One region of the Delftia sp. WSY_7 genome, then DNA from elsewhere that is predicted to be linked to it. Evidence: riboswitches for the same ligand, from Rfam matches in the RefSeq annotation. Region 1 holds a riboswitch; the other holds the start of a gene.
The links. Region 1 has a riboswitch for cobalamin ahead of ACF8ME_RS12760 (TonB-dependent receptor domain-containing protein). Riboswitches for the same ligand answer to the same signal wherever they lie in the genome.
Positions count from the first base shown of each region.

Region 2: another riboswitch for cobalamin. It lies ahead of ACF8ME_RS03790 (TonB-dependent receptor); the one in region 1 lies ahead of ACF8ME_RS12760 (TonB-dependent receptor domain-containing protein).

Region 1 is NZ_JBICLB010000033.1:126,523-136,994, reverse strand. Features, by position in the region: gene ACF8ME_RS12760 (TonB-dependent receptor domain-containing protein) at 1-1,870, opposite strand, end outside; cobalamin riboswitch at 1,940-2,167, opposite strand; gene ACF8ME_RS12755 (hypothetical protein) at 2,263-2,652, shown strand; gene ACF8ME_RS12750 (helix-turn-helix transcriptional regulator) at 2,678-2,869, shown strand; gene ACF8ME_RS12745 (sulfite exporter TauE/SafE family protein) at 2,879-3,685, opposite strand; gene ACF8ME_RS12740 (AraC family transcriptional regulator) at 3,814-4,581, shown strand; gene ACF8ME_RS12735 (MFS transporter) at 4,578-5,789, opposite strand; gene ACF8ME_RS12730 (helix-turn-helix domain-containing protein) at 5,866-6,315, shown strand; gene ACF8ME_RS12725 (rod shape-determining protein) at 6,325-6,810, shown strand; gene ACF8ME_RS12720 (TonB-dependent receptor domain-containing protein) at 6,906-8,903, opposite strand; gene cycA (D-serine/D-alanine/glycine transporter) at 9,215-10,472, opposite strand, start outside.
Region 2 is NZ_JBICLB010000005.1:546,804-557,275, forward strand. Features, by position in the region: gene cobW (cobalamin biosynthesis protein CobW) at 1-269, opposite strand, end outside; gene ACF8ME_RS03770 (LLM class flavin-dependent oxidoreductase) at 297-1,319, opposite strand; gene ACF8ME_RS03775 (ABC transporter ATP-binding protein) at 1,324-2,091, opposite strand; gene ACF8ME_RS03780 (iron ABC transporter permease) at 2,088-3,110, opposite strand; gene ACF8ME_RS03785 (ABC transporter substrate-binding protein) at 3,107-4,048, opposite strand; gene ACF8ME_RS03790 (TonB-dependent receptor) at 4,238-6,469, opposite strand; cobalamin riboswitch at 6,598-6,882, opposite strand; gene ACF8ME_RS03795 (CHAD domain-containing protein) at 6,937-7,818, opposite strand; gene ACF8ME_RS03800 (YbaK/prolyl-tRNA synthetase associated domain-containing protein) at 7,876-8,367, opposite strand; gene ACF8ME_RS03805 (transcriptional regulator) at 8,449-9,090, shown strand; gene ACF8ME_RS03810 (threo-3-hydroxy-L-aspartate ammonia-lyase) at 9,135-10,097, shown strand; gene ACF8ME_RS03815 (NUDIX domain-containing protein) at 10,129-10,472, opposite strand, start outside.

The sequences.
Region 1 (10,472 bases):
CTGCGTTCGCATAGCCGCGCGTGGGGGCGTAGTCGCGGTCGGCGATGTTGTTGACGCGGGCCAGCAGCGTCCATTGCCTTGTCAGCTGGCGCTGGGCGTAGAGGTTGACCACGCCGTAGCCGCCCAGCTTGAAGGTGTTGGCCTCGTCGGCATAGCGGCCGCTGTACAGCTGCGCTTCGCCGCCCAGCGTCCAGCCGGCCGCCTGGGTGTCGGCGTTGAGCTTGAGCATGCGCTTGGAGCGGTAAGGCAGCAGCTTGCCGGTCTCCAGGTTCTCGGGGTTCATGAAGTCCAGCGAAGCGCCCAGGTTGGCGCTGCCCAGGCGCGTGCTGCCCGCCAGCGTCAGGCCGGTGATCTCCACGCTTTGCCAGTTGCGGTAGCAGTTGCAGGGAACGGCGCTGTTCCAGTCGTAGGTGATCAGGTTCTTGAACTTGTTGCGGTAGACCACGGCCGAGAGGCGGTTGGCACCGGCCGCATAGTGCAGGCCCGTTTCCACGTTGGTGCTGCTTTCTGGCTTGAGGTCGGCCGCCGCCTGGCCCGTGAAGCGTTCGTACAGCGTGGGAGTTCTGAAGGCCGTGCCGGCCGATGCCACCCAGCGCCAGCGCTCGTCGATCTGCAGGCCGTAGCCCAGACCGCCCGTGGTCTTGTTCTGCTGGTCGCGCACCTGGTCGTGGCGCAGGTTGGCGTCGAACTGGTGGCGGCCCTCGGTCAGGCGCCAGCCGGCCGACAGGGAGTTCTGCACGCGCCGGCTGTCGGTGTTCTGCGTCCAGGCGTATTGGGTGTCCAGCTTGTCCTCGCGGCGCTCCAGGTCGATGTTGAAACGGTGCTGGCCCAGCGTGAACAGGTTCTGCAGCAGGTAGTTGGTGGAGCGGCCCTTGGCGCTTTCGGGCGACTGGGTGTGGCGGTCGCTTTGGCTGTCGGTTTGGGAGATCTGGACCACGCTCTTGTACATGGCGTTCCAGCCGGCCTGCCAGCGCAGGCTGCCGGTGGTGTTCTTGACCACGTCGTAGTCGTCGAACGGCGGCGGGCTCTGGTCGTAGTGGGTGCGCAGGCGGCTGTGCAGCAGGCTGGCGTCGATCTGGTGGATGCCCGTTTTGTAGCCCGCGTTCAGGCCCAGCGAGGTGTTGCTGTAGCCATCCTTGTCCGGGTTGGGCGAGAAGGTGTTGCCGGGGTAGACGTCGAAGCCGTCGCTGCGCTCGTCCGCCAGGTTCAGGCCATAGGTGAAGCCGTTGGCGCCGCCCTGGAATCCCGTGGCCAGCTTGCTGGTGCCCTGGTCGCCGATGCCCGCCTCGGCATAGGCGCGGGTCTGGCCGTCCGCCCGCTTGGTGAAGATCTGGATCACGCCGCCCATGGCGTCTGAGCCATAGATGGCGGCGGCCGGGCCGCGCAGCACTTCGATGCGCTCGATCTGCGCCAGCGGCAGGGTGGACCAGACCGCGCCGCCCTGCAGCTCCTGCGAGCTGTAGCGCACGCCGTCGATGAACACGGCAGTGTGCTGGTTGCTGGTGCCGCGCAGGTAGACCGAGGTGACCTGGCCCGGCCCGCCATTGCGGTTGATCTGCACGCCCGGCACCTGCACCAGCAGGTCGGCCACGCCGGTGGCGCCGCTGCGGGCAATGGTCTCGGCGTCGATCACGGTCATGTCGGCCGTGACGGTGCGCAAGGACTGCTCGCTGCGCGAGGCGGTGACGACCACGGTATCGAGCTGGGAGGCCTGTGCGCGCTGCGCCTGTTGTGCCTGTTGTACCTGTGCTTGGGCCTGGCAGGCCAGCAGCGAGGCCGCAGCCAGGGCGGACAACGTGCGCAGTACGGGGAACGCCGAGGGCGAGCGAAGAGCGGCGCCAGGGGCGCGCGCGAGGGCGAGGGTGTGCATGGATGCGAGCCAGTTGCGCGCCAGCGACCCCGCCGGCACGGAAACCACAAAGACCGGCTGCGCTGCATGCGCGGCCGGCCGCCTGTTGGCCGGTATCCAGACTGGTGACGCACTCGCCAAGGCCTTCCCGGGCTGTACGCCCAGTGGCACGGGTTTGGCGGGGGCCGGTGCCATGCACGCGGCGTTTCACTCACTGTTGCGGGGGCAGTACATGCGGGCGGCTTTATCTGGCCGCCCCATGTTTCCCGTTTAACCGCAGCCCCTGGGGCTGCTGGCACCAACGGCGGCGATTGTACGGCGGGGCGTTCAGTGCCGATGTAAAGCTTGCTTGACATGCCCGCGGGTGGCATCGCACAATGTCAAGCATCCTTTACACATTGCGAGAGACTTCCATGAATCAAACAACGGTCACCAACCGCCGCTACCAGAAGGAGCTGGGATTTGCGCTGCTGCTCTACATGGCGCTGCTTGTCGGGGCGCTTTTGCTCAGCGCCGACATGCAGGCCGGGGCCCTGCGCACGGCCCTGCTGCTCAGCCCCATGCTGGCGTTTGCGCTGGCCGTGCGGGCCATCGTACGCCTGGTGCGCGATACCGACGAGTTCCTGCGCAAGTCCATGCTGGAGCAACTGGCGATTGCGGCGGCGGGCACGGCGGGCCTCACCTTCACCTACGGATTCCTGGAAATGGCAGGGTTTCCCAAGCTCAGCATGTTCATGGTGTGGCCCTTGATGGGTGCGCTCTGGGTGGCTGCCTCGGTGGCCCACTGGCTGCGCAGCCGATGAGCTGTTCCGCCAAAGTGCCCCGCCCATGAAAAACATCATCCGTGAACTGCGCGCCGAGCGCGGCTGGAGCCAGGCTGCGCTGGCGGACCTGCTGGGCGTGTCGCGCCAGACCGTCAATGCCATAGAGACGGGCCGCTACGACCCCAGCCTGCCGCTGGCATTCGCCATTGCCCGGGTGTTCGAGACCCGGATCGAGGCGATCTTCCAGGAGGGTTGAGCGCAGCGCTCAGGCCACGATCATGACCAGCAGCACCAGGCCCAGCAGGGCCAGGTAGGCCTTGGCATGCAGGGCATCGGGAATGCGGCCGATCAGCGGGGCTGCCAGCCTGATGCCCGTCCACGATCCGGCCGTCAGCAACGCAAAGGCCTGCAGGTCCACATAGCCCACATGCCAGGGGCTCAGCCCCGCGCCCTGCGATGCCAGCATGTAGGCAGCGGTGCCCGCCACGGCCATGGGCAGGGACAGCGGGCTGGCCATGGCCGTGGCGGCCGCCATGCTGGCGCCGCGCCGGCGCATCAGCGGCACGGTCATCACGCTGCCGCCCACGCCCAGGAAGGCTGCAATCGCGCCAATCGCCAAGCCTGCGATGGCGGCGGGCCTGCGGCCCATGGGCTGCAATTGGGCGGCGGTGCCGTGCACGAAGCCCGGGCGCAGCAGTGCGTCGGCGATGGTCAGGGCCAGGTAGGCGATGAAGGCCCAGCGCACCCATTCCCCGCTGATCCAGGTGGCGGCCGCCGCGCCCGCCACGGCGCCGGCCGCGATGAAGCAGGCCAGCGGCCGCACCTGCTCCCACGGCAGGGCGCCCGCGCGGTGCTGGCGCAGCGTGGCCATGGAGGCGCCGAAAATCATCACGCAGGTGGAGGTGGCCACGGCAATGTGCATGGCAGCCTGGCCAACGGCGGAGTCCGCGCCGTGGATGGAGGTCAGCAGCGCATAAAGCAGCGGAACGGCCACGAAGCCGCCGCCAAAGCCGAAGAGCACGGTGGTCACGCCGGCAAGCACACCGAAAGCCAGCAGCAGGAGAGGGAACACAGACAGTCCTTTGGAAAAAACGAGCAAGGACTGAACCTTAGGATGCTGCGGTTTGGCCTGCTTTCGCGGATAGGTCAATAATCCTTGAATTCCTGCCAAAGCCTGTTGGCTGTTTTCCGGACATTCCCATGCTCAACATCCCGCTGCATTCCGTGGACGCCGTGGCGCGCGATGTGCTGGCCATCGGCACCGACTACACGCCTGGCACGCTGCTGCCCACGCACAGCCACCGGCGTGCCCAGTTTCTCTACGGGATGAGCGGGCTGATGGAAGTGGAAACCGACGACGGCGCCTGGACCATTCCGCCCTACAGCGGTGTGTGGATTCCGGCCAGCAAGCCGCACAGCGTGCGCATGCAGGGCGTGAGCACGCGCAGCCTATACATCGAACCGGCTGCTGCGCCCCGCCCGGGTGTGCATTGCGAGGCCCTGGTCGTCTCCCCGCTGCTGCACCAGTTGCTGCTGTCCTGCGCCGACCTGCCGGCGCTGTACGACGGAGCGGGCCGCGACGGCGCCCTGGTCACGCTGGTGCTGCACGAGCTGGCCTCGGCCCGCAGCCTGCCGCTGTTCGCGCCCATTCCCCGCGACGAAAAGCTGGCCGCCCTGTGCAAGCAGTTCCTGGCCCAGCCCAGCATCCGCGCCACGCCCCAGGACTGGGCACAGGCGCTGAACAAGAGCCTGCGCACCTTCAGCCGGTTTTTCCAGCAGCACACAGGCATGGCCTTTGGCGCCTGGCGCCAGCAGGCCTGCCTGCTGGCAGCGGTGTCGCGGCTGTCTGCGGGCGCATCGGTCACGCAGGTGGCGCTGGATTTGGGCTATGACAGCCCCAGCGCGTTTTCCACCATGTTCCGCAAGGCGCTGGGGCGGGTGCCTTCGGAGCTGGTGAGCCGGGTCTAGGCGGGAACGCTGGCCTGGGCAGCCGTTTCCCGTGTCATGGTCCAGAACACCAGGGCCGCCAAGCTGAATCCCGCCCCCGCAACGCAGACCCCTTGCCAGCCAAACCGCGCGTAGGCGTTGGTGGAAATCAGCGCGCCCAGCCCGCTGCCCACGGCATAGAACAGCATGTACAGCCCCACCAGCCGGCTGTGGGCCTGCGGGTTGCTGCGAAAGATCAGGCTCTGGTTGGTCACATGCAGGGCCTGGCCGCCCAGGTCCAGCAGCACGATGCCGGCGACCAGCGCCCACAGCGATTGCTCCAGCAGCGCAATCGGCGCCCAGGCCAGCAGCAGGATCACCAGCGCGCCCAGGCTGGTGCGCTGCGCGAAACCCTGGTCGGCCCAGTGCCCGGCACGGGCTGCTGCCAGTGCGCCCACCACGCCGGCCAGGCCAAAGGCGCCGATGGCCGTGAGCGACAGGCTGTAGGGCGGTGCGCTCAGCGGCAGGACCAGGGCGCTCCAGAAGATATTGAAGGTGGCAAACATCAGCAGGGCCAGCATGCCGCGCGTGCGCAGCATGCGGTCCTGGCGCAGCAGCTGGAGCATGGATGACAGCAATTGCGTGTAGCCGGGTACGGGGGAGGGCACCGCCAGCCGGGGCAGTTGCCGCCACAGGGGCCAGGCCAGGGCCAGCATCAACAGGGCCGAGCAGGCGTAGACGCCACGCCAGCCAGCCACGTCACCCACGGCGCCGGCAAACACGCGCGCCAAAAGCAGGCCGATGAAAACCCCGCCCTGGGCTGCGCCCACCACGCGCCCGCGCTCATGCGCCTGGCTGGCGCTGGCCGCATAGGCGATCAGCCCCTGCGTCATGGCCGTGCCCAGCAGGCCCACGGCCAGCATGCCCGCCAGCAGCAGAACGGCCGAACGGGCGGTGCTGACGGCCGCCAGGGCCAGCACCAGGCCCAGCAACTGCAAAAGCATGAGCCGCCGCCGCTCCAGCCGGTCGCCCAGCGGCACCAGCAGCACCAGCGCCAGCGCGCAGCCGGCCTGCGTGGCGGTGACCACGCCGCCCACGGCCGCATGGCTGATGCCGAAGTCGGCCGCCAGCGCCTCCAGCAGCGGCTGGGCGTAATAGACATTGGCCACGCTCAGGCCGCTGGCAGCGGCGAACAGCAGCACCAGGCTGCGCGGCATGCGGACCGTGTCCGAGGCTGGGAAGGCGTTCATGGGTTGAATCCAGTTGCAAAACAAAACTGGTTTGATGCTAGTTGAACCAGTTTTGAAATGCAACCAAAATAGCGCCATGAAAGAAGACATCCGTCCTGACACACCGCAGCCCTGTCCGGTGGCCCGCTCCCTGGATGTGATCGGCGACCGCTGGTCGCTGCTCATCGTGCGCGATGCCTTCGACGGCATCAGCCGATTTGGCGATTTCCAGCGCAGCCTGGGCGCGGCCCGCAATATCCTGGCCGACCGGCTGCGCCGGCTGGTGGAGGCCGGCATCCTCGAAACCCGCCCGGCCGCAGAAGGCTCGGCCTACCTGGAATACGTGCTCACGGCCCAGGGCCTTGAGCTGTTCCCGGTGATCGTGGCGTTGCGGCAATGGGGCGAAGGCCATCTGTTCGCGCCGGGCGAGGCGCATTCGCTGCTGCTGGACCGCCAGACCGGCCAGCCTGTCGCGCCGATGCTGCCGCGCGGTGGTGATGGCCGGGCCTTGCTGCCGGGCCAGACCGTGGTTCAGAAAATCGATTGATGGATATCCATGCTCTCTGCCTTCATATCACTCATCTACGTACAGATTTCTCCCGAGCGCCTGACGCTGAAGGATCCGAAGACCGGGCAGACCCTCTCGGAGGTTCCCGAGCTGGCCCTGAGTCCGCCGCCCCGGCGCCGGATTCTCGCGGCCGGCCCGCAGGCCAGGCTCGCGGCTGCATCGGAGCCTGCCGAAGTCGTCAATCCCTTCGCCCACCCGCGTTCGCTGATATCGGACTTCATCCTGGCCGAGCAGCTTCTGAAGTACCAGCTCAGGCGCATGCATCGGCGTGCCTGGCTGGCGGCCTCCCCGCACATCGTCATCCATCCGCTCGGCGACCCCGAGGGCGGATTCACCCAGGTGGAATTGAGGGCCTTGCGCGAGCTGGCCAACGCGGCCGGCGCCTCGAAGGTGAATGTCTGGACAGGCCGGCCCTTGACCGACGAGGAATTGCTGACGCGCAAGCCCCCTGCGCAGGGCGGTGTCTGGGAGTGAGGCTTTGCTTCTCGCCATGAAAAAAGCGCCCGTCACAACGGGCGCTTTGTCCGGGTCAGCGCAAGGGCCGATAACGCGCTATCAGAACCGCGCCATCAGAACCGCGCCGTCATCCCCACGAAGTAGGTACGGCCGCCGTTGTCATAGTTGGCGCCGATGGTGCGGGTTTCCTTGTCGGCCAGGTTGATGATGCCGGCGCGCAGGGTCAGGGTGTCGGTCACGTTGTAGTTCATGGACACGTCAAAGGTCGTATAGGCCTTGGCGAAGGTGGTGGCCGTGCCCGTGGTCACGACTTCCTTGCCCACGTGGCGGGCGCTGAACATGGCGGACCAGCCCTGGCGGATCTGCCACTGCAGCGACGAGTAGATGGACAGCTCGGGCACGGCCAGCAGCGAGGCGCCCGTGCTCAGATTCTTGGACTCGAACATCTTGGTGATGTTGGTGTTCCAGGTCAGGCCCTTTGCCAGGGGAACGTTCACGAAGCCTTCCAGGCCGCGCGTGCGGGCACGCTGGGCGTTGGCCATGCGGGTCCACCAGAAGCCGTTGTAGAAGCCCAGCGGCTGGTAGTCGATCTTGTTCTTGAAGTTGGTGTGGAAGTAGGTGGCGCCCAGCGCCCAGCCATTGCGGTCCCAGCTGGTGCCCAGCTCGAAGTTGGTGCTGGTCTCGGGCTGCAGGTCGGGGTTGCCGGCCATGTAGCAGCCGCGCGTGCCGTCGGCGTTGACGCTGGTGCTGGTCCAGCCCATGCCGGCCAGGCTGCGGCAGCCGTTGCCCCCGGATTGCGTGGCGGCGCTGGCCGAGTTTTCCTTCAGGTTGGGCGCACGGAAGCCGCGCGAGACGCCGCCGCGCACCGTCCACTCCGAGGCCGGGTGGTACACCAGATAGGCGCGCGGGCTCCAGTTGTTGCCGTATTTCTGGTGGTGGTCCATGCGCAGGCCCAGCGTCAGCGCCAGGTTCTCGCGCAGGAAGATCTGGTCCTCGCCGAACAGCGCCCAGGTGGTGGCGCTCAGGCCCGAGCCCGAGACCGGGCGCCCCGCGTAGTCGATGGGCGCCAGGCCGATGGTGTCGCGGTTGTCCAGCGACTCGCGGCGCCACTGCATGCCCAGCGTCATGGCCTGGTCCAGGCCCCACAGCTTCAACGGCTTGTCGATGCGGCCGTCCAGCGTGGTTTCCTTGGAGTTGTTGCCGATGGTGTCGCCCTTGTCCTCGTACTTGTTGTGCACGAGGTTGAGCTTGGAGGTCAGGTCGCCCCAGCGCCCGTCATGGCTGATGCCGAACTTGGTCTGCTCCAGCTTGCTCAGGCCCCAGGGATAGACCACCTGGTCGCCCGACGCCGTGCGCGCGTCGGAGCCCGTGGCGCGCTGGATGCCTTGCGCGGCCTCGATGCCGATCACCTGGTCGGGCGTGAGCTGCCAGTTGAGCAGGGCGTTGAGGTTTTGCTTGCGCGAGCCGGCCGTGGACTGGTACGTGCCCGGGAAGCCGCCCGTGCTCTCGTCGGCAGCGCGGTCCGTGTAGTTGCCGCCCAGGCGCAGGCCGAACTTGTCGGACAGCGGGCCGCTGATGTTGAAGCCCAGCTGGCGCGTGTCGCCGCGGTCGCCGTCGGAGGGCTTGCTGTAGTTCAGCGTGGTCGAGCCGCTCCAGCGCTTGCCGATCTTGCGCGTGATGATGTTGATCACGCCGCCCATGGCGTCCGAGCCGTACAGCGAGGACATGGGGCCGCGCACCACCTCGATGCGCTCGATCATCTCGGGCGAGATCCAGTCCAGATCCTGCGAGCCCAGGTCGTCGCGGTAGTTGATGCCGGCCGAGTTGCCCTGGCGCTTGCCGTCCACCAGGATCAGCGTGTACTTCTCCGGCAGGCCGCGCAGCTTGATCTTGGACTGGGCGCCCGTGCCGGACAGGCCGCCGGTCACGCCGGGAATGGTGGACAGCAGCTCGCCGATGCTGGTGACGGGCTTGCGCTCGATGTCTTCCCGCGTGATCACGCTGATGCTGGCCGGCGCCTCCTTGATGTCCACGGCCGTGCCCGAGGCGGTCACCACCACCGTGGACAGGGACGTGTCGGCCTTGCTGTCGGCCGTCTGGGCATGGGCCATGGCTGTGCATGCCAGGGCAGCGCAAAGTGGAAGAGGGCGGAGCACCGAGATTCTGACCATCTTTGTAAAGTTCCGTATGGGTTAAAAATCAAGGTGCGAATGATAACGATTTGTATCTACATCTTTCCCTTCACGTAAAGACAGTTGTTTTTTGTTCACGCGTTATCTAATCGCTGGACACGCCTGAGGCGTTGTGCACAAGTCTGGTGCACAAAAATGAAGGAGGTTGGCAGGGCGCTGAGAGGGAGCACGGGGTGCGGCGCCTCCGTGCAAAGGCCGCCCCGGAGCGCAGGGGGCGGCCAGAAACCAGGTCAGCGCGGCTTGGCCACGGCGCCTGGCAGGGCGCTGGAAGGCTCAGCGCAGCTGCCCGAGGGTTGGCTTGATGCCCGGCGGCGCACGAACTGGTAGGCAATGGCCAGCAGTGCAAACCAGGCCGGCGTCACCACCAGCGCCTGGCGCGTGTCGGCCTGCAGGGTGAGCAGGCCCAGGATGGCCGCAAAGAACACCAGGCAGGCCCAGCACATGGCCACGCCGCCGGGCATCTTGTAGCGCGAAGCCTCATGCAGGGCCGCGCGCTGGCGCCGGTAGGCGATATAGGACAGCAGGATCAGCGACCACACGAACATGAACAGGATGGCCGATACCGTGGTCACCAGCGTGAAGGCTTCCACCAGATCGGGCACCACCCACATCAGAAACGCGCCGGCCAGCAGGCAGGTGCAGGAAAACAGCAGCCCGCGCGAGGGCACGCTGCTGCGCGACAGCCGGTGGAAGGACTTGGGCGCATCGCCCTTGAGCGCCAGGCCATAGAGCATGCGGCTGGTGGAGAACACGCCGCTGTTGGCCGACGAGGCGGCCGAGGTCAGCACCACGAAATTGATCACGCCCGCGGCGGCCGGCAGGCCTGCGAGCACGAACAGCTCCACGAACGGGCTCTTGCCCGGCACCACGTCGCGCCAGGGGGTGACGGCCATGATGGCGATCAGGGCCAGCACGTAGAACACGATGATGCGCACGGGAATGGAGTTGATGGCGCGCGGCAGCGTGCGCTCGGGGTCCTTGGCCTCGGCCGCCGTGGTGCCCACCAGCTCGATGCCCACGAAGGCGAACACCGCGATCTGGAAGCCCGCGAAAAAGCCCATCATCCCGTTGGGGAACATGCCGCCGTCGTTCCAGAGGTTGGACAGGCTGGCCGCACGCCCCGCAGGCGAGACGAAGGCGGCACCCACCATGTACAGCCCCGTTGCCACCAGGGCCACGATGGCCACGATCTTGATCATGGCGAACCAGAACTCGATCTCGCCGAACAGCTTCACCGTCAGCAGGTTCAGGCCCAGCAGCAGGCCCACGCAGGCAATGGCCGGGGCCCACTGGGGCAGGCCGGGGAACCAGAACTGCGAGTAGGCCGAGATGGCGATCACGTCGGCAATGCCCGTGACGATCCAGCAGAACCAGTACGTCCAGCCCGTGAAGAAGCCCGCCCAGGGCCCCAGCAGATCGGCCGAGAAATCGATGAAGGATCGGTACTGCAGGTTGGACAGCAGCAGCTCGCCCATGGCCCGCATCACG
Region 2 (10,472 bases), on a different contig from region 1:
ATCACGGGGAAGAACTCTTCCTGCACCGTGCAGCACATGCAGCCGTTGGCCAGCTCGTACAGCGCGCCTTCGCGCTCGTTGCCCTCGTCGTCGCAGCCGATGCCGCAGCCCTTGAGGATCTCGCCGTCGATGCCCAGCTCGCCGAACTCGTTGACGATGACGGCAATGCGCCGGCCGCCCGCGTTGTCCAGGATGTGGCGCAGCAGCGTGGTCTTGCCGCTGCCCAGAAAGCCGGTGACGATGGTGGCGGGAATCTTGGCGGTTTGCATGGAAGGTTCTCCAGAAAAAAGAGGAAGTCAGACGGTGGCGAAAGGCACGGCGCTGCGCAATGAAGGAAGAACCTCCTGCGCAAACAGTTCCATGCCGGCGAGGGCCTGGGCATCGCTCCACAGGCCGTTGGCGTTGAAGACGCAGCGCAGCTGGCCCATGCCCGTGCGCTCGCGCAAGACGGCGATCTGCGCATGGCACTGCTCGGGCGTGCCATGGATGAATTGCTCGGCCAGCACGCGCGTCACATCGATGGGCAGCACCTGGTCGGCCGGCACGCCGCGCTTGCCCGCAAAGTACACGCGCCGCTGGTACAGCTGCGGCCACAGCGTGGCCAGCTGGGCCTGCACGGCGGCCTCGTCGGCACCGATGCAGACATAGCGCGCCAGCGATGAACGCGCACGCAGCGCGGCGGCATCGCGCCCGCGCTCCCGGGCAGCGGCCTCCAGGCGCTCCAGCTGCATGCCTTCGGGCGGCTCCAGGCTCAGCAGCAGGGGCAGATTCTGATCGACGGCAAAGCCCAGGGTCTCAGCCGTGGAGCCGGCCACATACAAGGGAGGGGGCGGGCGCTGCACGGTCGAAGGCAGGGCGGGCCGGTCCTCGAAGCGCCACGGCCCCTGCCCCGCTGCGACGGGCTTGCCGGACAGCGCCTCCACCAGGATGCGGCAGGACTGCTCGAAGCGCTCGCGCGTGCTGTCCGCATCGATCTGCAGGGCGCGCAGCGCGGCCGGCTCCGTGCCCCGGCCCACGCCCACGTCGATGCGGCCGGCGCTTTGCAGGTCCAGCTGGGCAATCTCCTCGGCCAGCATCAGCGGATGGTGCAGCGGCAGCACCAGCACCGAGGTGCCCACGCGCAGCCGCTCGGTGCGCGCCAGCACGGCGGCGGCCAGCAGCAGGGGCGAGGGATAGGGCCAGGCGGTATCGGGCACGCGGAATTCGTTGAACCACACGCCCTGGAAACCCAGGCGCTCGGCGCGCTCGAACAGCGCCAGGAATTCACGGTGGTCGCCGCGCGTGGCGTCGCGCGTCCAGCCGGCCAGATCGATGCGCATGGGGTCAGTTCTCCTGTTTCAGCCGCGCGCGCAGCAAGGTTTGCGGGGGTGCGTCGATGCGCTCGAAATCCACGCCGAACACGGCATCCAGCCCCGGCGCATGCAGCAGCTCGGCAGGGGCTCCATCGAGCGCAATGCGCCCCTGGTCCAGCACGATGACGCGCCCGAAGTGCGCCAGCGCCAGGTCCAGGTCATGCATGACCACCAGCACCAGCCGCTCGCGCCCGCGCTGCGCCAGCGCCTGCACCAGGGCCAGGCGGTGGCGCACGTCCAGCGCGGCGCCGGGCTCGTCGGCCAGCAGCACGGGCGGGTCGGTGGCCAGCACGGTGGCCAGCAGGGCACGCGCCTGCTCGCCGCCCGACAGCGTGGACCAGCGCCTGCGCGCGAAATCCTGCAGCCCGGCGCCTGCAATGGCCGCCTCGACATCACCCCGGCCCGCCAGCCGCATGTGCATGAGCTCGGCCAGCGTCAGGTCCCAGTGCGGCGCAAAGCGCTGCGGCATGTAGCCCACGCGGCGCGCGCGCTCGGCCACGGGCAGGGTTGCAATGTCTTGCCCGTCCAGCAGCACGCTGCCGGATGCGGGCGCCTGCAGCCCCGCCAGCAGGGACAGCAGGCTGGACTTGCCCGCGCCATTGGGCCCCACCAGGGCCACGGCGCCGCAGGCGGGCAGCTGCAGCGAGACAGCGTCCAGCACGCTGCGGCCACGGTGGCGCAGCGTGAGGGACCGGGCTTGCAGGCTTGGCACGGCGTCGTCCATGGCTTGATCGTTCATGCGGACCTCAGCCTGCGCGCCAGCAGCACGATGAAGAAGGGCCCGCCGGCCACGGCCGTGACCAGACCCAACGGGATTTCGGCCGGCGGCAGCACGCTGCGCGCAATCGCATCGGCCAGCGTGACGATGATGGCGCCCGTGAGCGCCGACGCCGGCAGGGCTGCGCGGTGCAGCGGTCCCGCCATCCAGCGCGCGATGTGCGGCGCAGCCAGACCCACGAAGGCCACCAGCCCGCCATAGGCCACGGCCACGGCCACCACCAGCGAGCCGGCCAGCACGGCCAGCGGCGTGAAGCGCGCCACGTCCAGGCCGAAGCCCTGGGCCGCATCCTGCCCCAGGCCCAGCAGGTCCAGCCCGCGCGCCAGCGCCATGGCCCCGGCCAGGCAGGCCAGGGAGGCACCGGCCAGCAGGCCCAGCCCGCTCCACGACGGCGTCTGTATGCCGCCCAGCACCCAGCTGAGCACCACCTGCAGGCTCACCGTCTCATCGGACAGCGCCAGCATCAGGAACGAGCGCAGCGCGCCCAGCACGGCCGCCAGCGCCACGCCGGCCAGCAGCATGCCGGCCGCATCGGTGGCACCGGCCACGCGCGAGACGGCCAGCACCAGCACGGTCGAACCCCAGGCGCCCGCAAAGGCCAGCACGGGCAGCGTCCAGGCCTGGGGCAGGCCGAACAATAGATGCATCGGAACCAGCAGTGCGACAGTCGCCCCCAGCGCCGCGCCGCCCGAGGCGCCCAGCAGATAGGGCTCGGCCAGCGGATTGCGGAACACGCCCTGGAAGATGGCGCCCGACAGGCCCAGCAGCGCGCCCACCAGGGCGGCTGCCAGCACGCGCGGCACGCGCCACTGCAGCAGCAGCCGGCTGCGCAGGCTGTCTTCGCCGCCCAGCGCGGCCAGCAGGTCGGCCGGGCTGGCCCACTGGTGGCCCGCGCAGGCGGCGATCAGCAGGCTGGCCAGCAGCAGCAGGACCGCACCGGACCAGGGGCGCCACGCAGGTGGATGTGAAAGGGAATTCATGCGGCCTCCCCGGCCCAGGCCGCAGGGTGCAGCCAGCGCGAGAGTTTTTCCACGCCGCCAAAGGTGCGCGGCCCGGGAATCAGGAACTCGGCACGCGCCACCGTGGTGGCCCGGCCGCCGCGCACGGCACGCAGGTCGCGCCAGCCGCGCTGGCCGATCAGGTCCTGCATGGCCTCCTGCGTGCCTGCGAACAGCAGCACATCAGGGTCGGCGGCCAGCACGGCCTCGGGCGAGACCTGGGGCACGGTGCCCAGGCCGTCCAGCGCGAACGCGGCGCCCGCGCGCACCATGGCCTCTCCCGTATAGGTGCCCGGCCGGGCCGCCAGCAGCATGCCGTTACCCAGCCGGCCCGTGACCATGAGGGCACGCGGCCGGGGCTGGCCGGCCACCTGCCGGTCCACGCGCAGCAGCCGCGCTTCCTGCGCCGTGGCCAGCTCCTGGCCGCGCGCCTGCACGCCCGTGGCGCGGGCCACCAGGCGCAGGTTGTCCATCACCTCGGCCAGCGAGCGGCTGAGCAGCACCATCACCGGCACGCCGATGCGCTCCATGGGATCGACCAGCTGGTGCGCTGCCTGGCGCGCGGGCGTGACGATGACCAGGTCCGGCTGGCGCGCCACCACGGCGTCCACCGAAAACCCCAGCCGCCCGCCCACCTTGGGAATGCGCTCCACGCCCGGTGGAAAGCGCGTGAAATCCTCCACGCCCACCACGCGGTCCAGCAGGCCCAGCGCGGCCACCAGCTCGGTGTTGGAGGCAAAGATGGAGACGATGCGCTGCGGCGGCGCGGCAATCTCCACGCGCCGGCCCAGCGCATCCTGCAGCACCACCGGACCGCCTGCAGCGACGGTGTCGGCCCAGGCCGCGGGCAGGCCGCAGCCCAGGGCCGCCGCCGCGCCCTGGCGCAGCAACTGGCGGCGTGGTGTGCAGACAGCCTTCATCTCAGTGTTCCATGACGCAAGGCGCCGTACATGACCTATGAAACCGGCGCAGTCCAAAGCGAGGGACACCGAGGAAGGGCCTATGCCGGCCGCGCCGCCCCGCCCCGAGGGTGTCGTCCCCCTCCCGCGTAGCGAGAGAGGGCGCCGTGCACACGGGGGAAGGCGCGAAGCGACTCAGGGGGTGCTTCATCAAAACTCTGCCTGCAGGCCGACCATGAGTTCGCGCCCCGCCATCGACGTTCCGCAGCCGCCGTTCTGGTACGCCGGGTTGGCGATGCAGGGCGCACGGTCCAGCGCGATGAAGATGGGATGGCGGTTCAGGTCGAACAGGTTGTTGACGGCTGCGAACAGCTTGACGCCGCGCGACACGCGGTAGTCGGCCCGCAGGTTCCAGATGGTGAAGGCGCCCTTGCGGTGGATGAAGGTGCTGCGGGGCTCGCCCTGGGGGATGAGCAGCGCCTCTTCCGTGTCGTACCACATGGGACCGCGCAGCAGCGTGGACAGCTGCAGGCTCCAGTCGCCCTGCAGGCGCCCGCTGCCGCGCCCGTAGCGCACGCCGGCCGAGGCCTCGTAGCGGTACATGCGCTGCACCTTGTCGGTATTGGCCGAGGCGGCCGAGCCCTTGTCCCGCATGCTGAAGTGGTAGTAGCCGCCAGCCCAGGCCTTGAGCTGGTGGCCCGTCAGGTTCAGCGCCCGCGCCAGGTCCATGTCGGCCTGCATTTCCAAGCCGCGCGCCACGATGTCGGCCGCGTTGTTGGCGTAGTCCGAGGTATTGGTCGTGGCCCCGCGCGAGACGGTGATGATGCGGTCGCTGATGGTGTTCTGGAACAGGGCCGCATCCACGCGCCAGCCGGGCTGCTGCAGCGCGGCGCCGACCTCGATCTGGCGGCTGGTCTCGGGCTTGAGGTTGGGGTTGCCGAAGGTGCGGCCACCGCCGACGGCCGTGAAGTCCGAGGCCAGCTCCGTGGCCGTGGGCGCGCGGAACCCCGTGGAGGCCGCAGCGCGCAGCGTGAGCCGGTCCGTGGCCTTCCAGGTGGCGCCGGCCGACCAGGTGTGGTTGTCGTAGTCGCGCGTGCTGGCCTGGGCCAGGGCCAGGTTGGGCGTATCGTCGAAGCGTGTCGTGCCCCAGGTCTTGCGCAGGCCGGCGCGCAGGGTCAGGCGGTCGTCGAACAGGGTCTGCGCGTCCTCGACGTACAGCGCGTGCACCTGCTCGGTCTGGTTGTTGTCGTAGGGCGCGACCTGGCCCGCCGGGCCGCCCGGCATGGCCACGCGCAGGCGGTCGGAGCGCAGCTTGCTGCGCTCCCAGTCGAAGCCCATCAGCAGGTCATTGGTCTGGCTGACACGCAGGCGCGGCTGAAAGCGCAGGCCCGTGGCGTCCAGCTGGCGGTGGTTGTAGTCGCGCGCCGTGCCGGGCACGGCACTGTTGCCCGAGCGGATCACGGGCGATGCCCAGTTGAACTCATCGGTATCGACCAGGCTGTAGAGGTGGGTCGTCCAGCTCAGGCGCTGGCCGGGCAGTGCGCCCTCGTAGGTCAGGTCCAGCGAGCGGTTGCTGCGGTTGTCGCGGCTGTAGATGTTGGCGCCCGATCCGCGAAAGCCCGCGTTGTAGATGCCGTCCGTGCGCAGCTGCAGCTCCACGCGGTGCAGCTCGTGCAGCTGCCAGCCCAGGGCGCCGCTGGCGCCGCGCCGCTTCCAGCCCGTGTTCTCCATGCGCGTGCCGCCGTCGCCCGAATCGTAGTCGCCGCGCCCGCCTGCGCTCACGCCGAAGTACCAGTCGAAGCGGTCATTGGCGCCGGCCGTCTGCGCATCGGTGCGCCACAGGTCCCACGAGCCGGCCTGGACCTGGGCACGCGTGCCGGGCGCCGTAGCCCCCGTCTTCATGATGATGTTGACCACCCCGCCCATGGCCTGGCTGCCGTAGATCACCGAGGACGGGCCGCGCACGATCTCGATGCGCTCCACATCCGAGGGGCTGAGCTTGGACAGGTTGGCCGTGCCCGCGCGCCGGCCGTTGACCAGCACCAGCACCTGGCTGCGGAAGTCGCGCCCCTGGCCGTCGGTGGAGGCGCCGCGCAGGTTCATCGAGGTCTGGGCCGCCGTCCATTCGCTGAGAAAGCCCACGGCGTTCTCGGCCAGCAGGTCGGTGACCGAGCGCGCGCTGGAGCGCTCTATGGCCTCGCGGTCGATGGTCTGCGTGGTGCCCGCGATGCGGCTGCGCGCCTCGGGCCGCGCCGTGGCGGTCACGAAGACGGCGTCCAGCGCATCGTCGGCGGATGCACCGGCTTTGCCGGCCGCCGGTTCCTGTGCGGCGCCGGCCGCCGCGGCGCAGCAGGCCAGCACGGCCGCAGCGGTGGCCGGGCGCAGGAAGGGAGGAAGGGGAAAGGGGCCGGAACAATCGGCGGCCAAAGAAGCGAAGCGCATGCGTTGAATCCAACTGCCCCAGTCACCCGTGGGGCCTATCGTCTGAACCATGCCGCACGGCGCGCACGCCGGAGCCGGCCACGCCAGCGCAGGCTGGGGCCGGACCGGACAGGCGCACTCCCGCGGCGTCCGAAAGCAATGCAGAAGGCCGGTATCCGGGCTTGCGGAACGCTGCGGCGCGCAGGGTGGGCGCGCTGCAGCAGGCATCCCCGCCTTCCCATGTCCGTCCAGACACAGTGGCTTGCGGCGCGCAACCGGTGGGTGGCGCGCCAGCGTGGGGAGTTGTATTCCGCTGACCGTTGCGGGGGCAGCGCAGGCATTGCGAGCGGCCACCTCGATGGCATCGCGCACCTGCTTCCCGTTGAACCCCTGGCCGGCAAGCGGCATGGGGCACCTTCAGCAACAGCGCACCGCCACGGCCCAGGGGCTGCGGCGGTGCGCCAGCGGCGGATTATCGCTGATGCGGTCTAGGCCCAGAAGCCCGGCACGCGGGCCAGCGCACGCAGCGCGCGGCGGCTGCTGCGCGCGCTGGTGGCCAGGCGGGCCTGCAGGTAGCCGGCGGCAAACCAGGCGCGCGGATCCGTGCCGGCCTCGTCACGAAAAAGCGCGGCCGCCACGGCCATGTCGTTGTGCAGGCCCAGCGCGTCCTGGGCGGGCACCAGCGCCTCGGCAAAGCGCCGGCCCTTTTTGCCGGGCCACATTCCGGGCGCGAATTCCCGCGCAAAGTCCGCCAGGTAGCGCAGGCGCTTGAGCCGCTTGCGCACGCGGTGCTGCTGCGCCAGCGGCAGGCGGTCGAACTGCCGGCCGTCGCGCAGCACCTGGCGGTGCAGGCGCGCCAGCCGCCGTGCCAGGTACTTGCGCGTGCCTGCGGCGGACAGGCTGACCAGGCCGGGCTGCCGCTTGCCTGCAGGCGCCTGCGCCAGCGCATGGATCTCGGCCAGCGTTTGCAGGAACTGCGGCTCGCGGACCGCAGCGGCCGCGTCCGCGTCGGCCTGCCCGGCATCCGGCACGGCCCAATCGCACAAGGGCGCATCGGCGTCCTGCAGCAGCAGCCGCACCACGTCGGCCAGGGTGCCGGCATCGCGCAGCGTGCCCAGGCGCGCAAAGGCCAGGGCCAGCGGGGCATCCCATTCGGCGCGCATGCCGGGCGCCAGCCCTGCGCATTCGCGCAGCAGGGTGCGCAGGCGCCGCAGGGCCACGCGCAGCTGGTGGATGCGTTCGGCCTCGCCGCTGCCGGCATCCACGACATCCATATGCGACTGCACCTGGGCCAGTGCGGCAGCCAGCGCCGCACGCACAAAGCCGGCCGCATCGGGCCGGTCGGGGAACTGCCTGGCAGGGGTGGTCATGGTCAGGAAAGGATGTGCGGGCGTTGCTGCGATTGTGGGCACCGCCCGGCCCCCGGGTCAATCGGCGCCATCCCCGCTCAGGCTGTGCAGCGCGGGCCGGGCAATGCGCACATAGTCGGCCGAGTCCAGCACGATGGAGCGGTCCAGCCGGCCCGCATTGAAGGCGATCTCGGCAAAGCGCTCCACCAGTGCCGGGTCCACCACCAGGCGCACCTGCGGGTTGAAGGAGAACGGCGGCACCGATCCCATCACGCAGCCGGTGGCGGCCTGGGCCTCCTCGGGCGAGGCCAGCGTGGCCTTGCGCACGCCCACGGCCTGGGCCAGGCGCTTGAAGTCCAGCTTGCGGTCGCCGGGCAGCACGGCCAGGAACAGCTGGGGATCGCCCGCACCGGACGCATCGCGGCTCTTGCAGAGCATGGCCTTGGCACCCTGGCCGGGTGCCGTGCCCCGGATTTCGGCGACGAGGTCGGAGCGGCCCTCGGCAGGGTGCTCGATCACGCGAAAGCGCGCGTCCTGGGATTGCAGCAGGTGAACAAGGGTGTCGAACATGGCAGGGAGCACAAGAAACGGACAAGAAGGCAGGTCGCCTGGGTTTTGACATTTTGTCCAATTCAAAACAAAATGTCCAATATGACACAACGCACTCCCGAGCAGCGCCAACTGCTGGAACAGGTGGCCAAGATCGCCGAAGGCCTGGGCCAGACCCTTGCCCCGTTCTGCGAGGTGGTGGTGCATGACCTGCTCGACCCGTCCCATGCGGTGCTGGCCATCCACAACAATCTCTCGGGCCGCGAGGTCGGCCAGGGCGCGACCGAGCTGGGCCTGGCCCGCATCCAGGACCCCGGCTACGAGCAGGTCATCGCCAACTACCCCAACCAGTTCGCCGATGGCCGCCAGGCCAAGAGCACGTCCATCGGCATCCGCGACTCCGAGGGCCGCTACATCGCCGCCCTGTGCATGAATGTGGACCTGACGATGTTCCAGGGCTTCCAGGGCATGCTCAACCGCTTTGCCGCCGTCAGCGGCGACACGCCGGCCCGCGAAATGCTGGCGCCCATGGGCGCCGGGGCCGGTGCCGACACGGTGCGCGCCCGCATCGACCAGTTCGCGGCGCGCCTGGCGACCACGCCGCGCGCCCTCAAGCCCGAGGAGCGGCGCGCCCTGGTCCGTGAACTCAAGGGCGACGGCCTGCTGGACCTTCGCCGCTCCATGGAGACCATTGCCGCCCACCTGGGCGTGTCGCGCGCCACGGTCTACAGCTACGCCAAATAGCTCCCGGCACCCCGCCGGTCTGCAACCCCTTCTCTCCCGTACCGATGACAAGCCTTCCCACCTATGACGACGTGGCCGCAGCGGCCCAACGCATCCAGGGCCATGCCCACCGCACGCCCGTGCTCACCTCGCGCACGCTGGACGAGGCGCTGGGCGCCCGCGTCTTCCTGAAGTGCGAGAACCTGCAGCGCATGGGCGCCTTCAAGTTCCGCGGCGCCTTCAACGCCCTGTCTCGCTTCAGCCCGGCGCAGCGCAAGGCCGGCGTGGTGGCGTTTTCCTCGGGCAACCACGCCCAGGCCATTGCACTGGCTGCCAGGCTGCTGGAGATTCCCGCCACCATCGTCATGCCGCATGACGCGCCCGCCGCCAAGGTGGCGGCCACCAAGGGCTATGGCGGCCAGGTGGTGGTCTACGACCGCTATACCGAAGACCGCGAGCAGATCGGCCGCGACCTGGCCGAGCGCCACGGCCTGACCCTGATCCCGCCCTACGACCATGCCGACGTGCTGGCCGGCCAGGGCACGGCCGCCAAGGAACTGTTGGAGGAAACCGGCCCGCTGGACGCCCTCTTCGTGCCGCTGGGCGGCGGTGGCCTGCTGTCGGGCACCGCCCTGTCCACACGCGCGCTCAGCCCCGACTGCGCGCTCTACGGCGTGGAGCCCGAGGCCGGCAACGACGGCCAGCAGTCGCTGCGCGCAGGCCGCATCGTCCACATAGACACCCCCAAGACCATTGCCGACGGCGCCCAGACCCAGCACCTGGGCGGCATCACCTTCCCCATCATCCAGCGCGACGTGACCGACATCCTCACCGCCAGCGATGCCGAGCTGGTCGATGCCATGGGCTTCCTGGCCTCGCGCATGAAGCTCGTGGTCGAGCCCACCGGCTGCCTGGGCCTGGCCGCCGCGCGCCAGAAAGGCGAGGAGCTGCGCGGACGGCGCGTGGGCATCATCCTCAGCGGCGGCAACGTGGACATGCAGCGCTTTTGCAGCCTGCTGGGCGCCTGATCCTGATCCTGGCCCTGATCGAAGGCCGTCCTCACCCCCGCGGGCTGAAGGTGCGCGGAAACACCACGGGCGCGCTGCGGTCGGCCAGGCGGTAGCCCATGGCGGGGCGGCGTGACGTGCCCTCCACCTGGCCGGCCTCCACCAGAAAGCCGGCCGCCATCATGCGCGTGCGAAAACCGCTCTTGTCCACGGGGCGGCCCAGCACCACCTCGTAGGCCTGCTGCAGCTGCGGCAGCGTGAAAGGCTCGGGCAACAGAAAGGCCGGCAGCGAGGTGTATTCCACCTTGCCCCGCAGCCGCTCCACCGCTGCGCGCAGGATCTCGCCGTGGTCGAAGGCCAGCGCAGGCGCGCGCAGCAGTTCATCGACGGCAAACC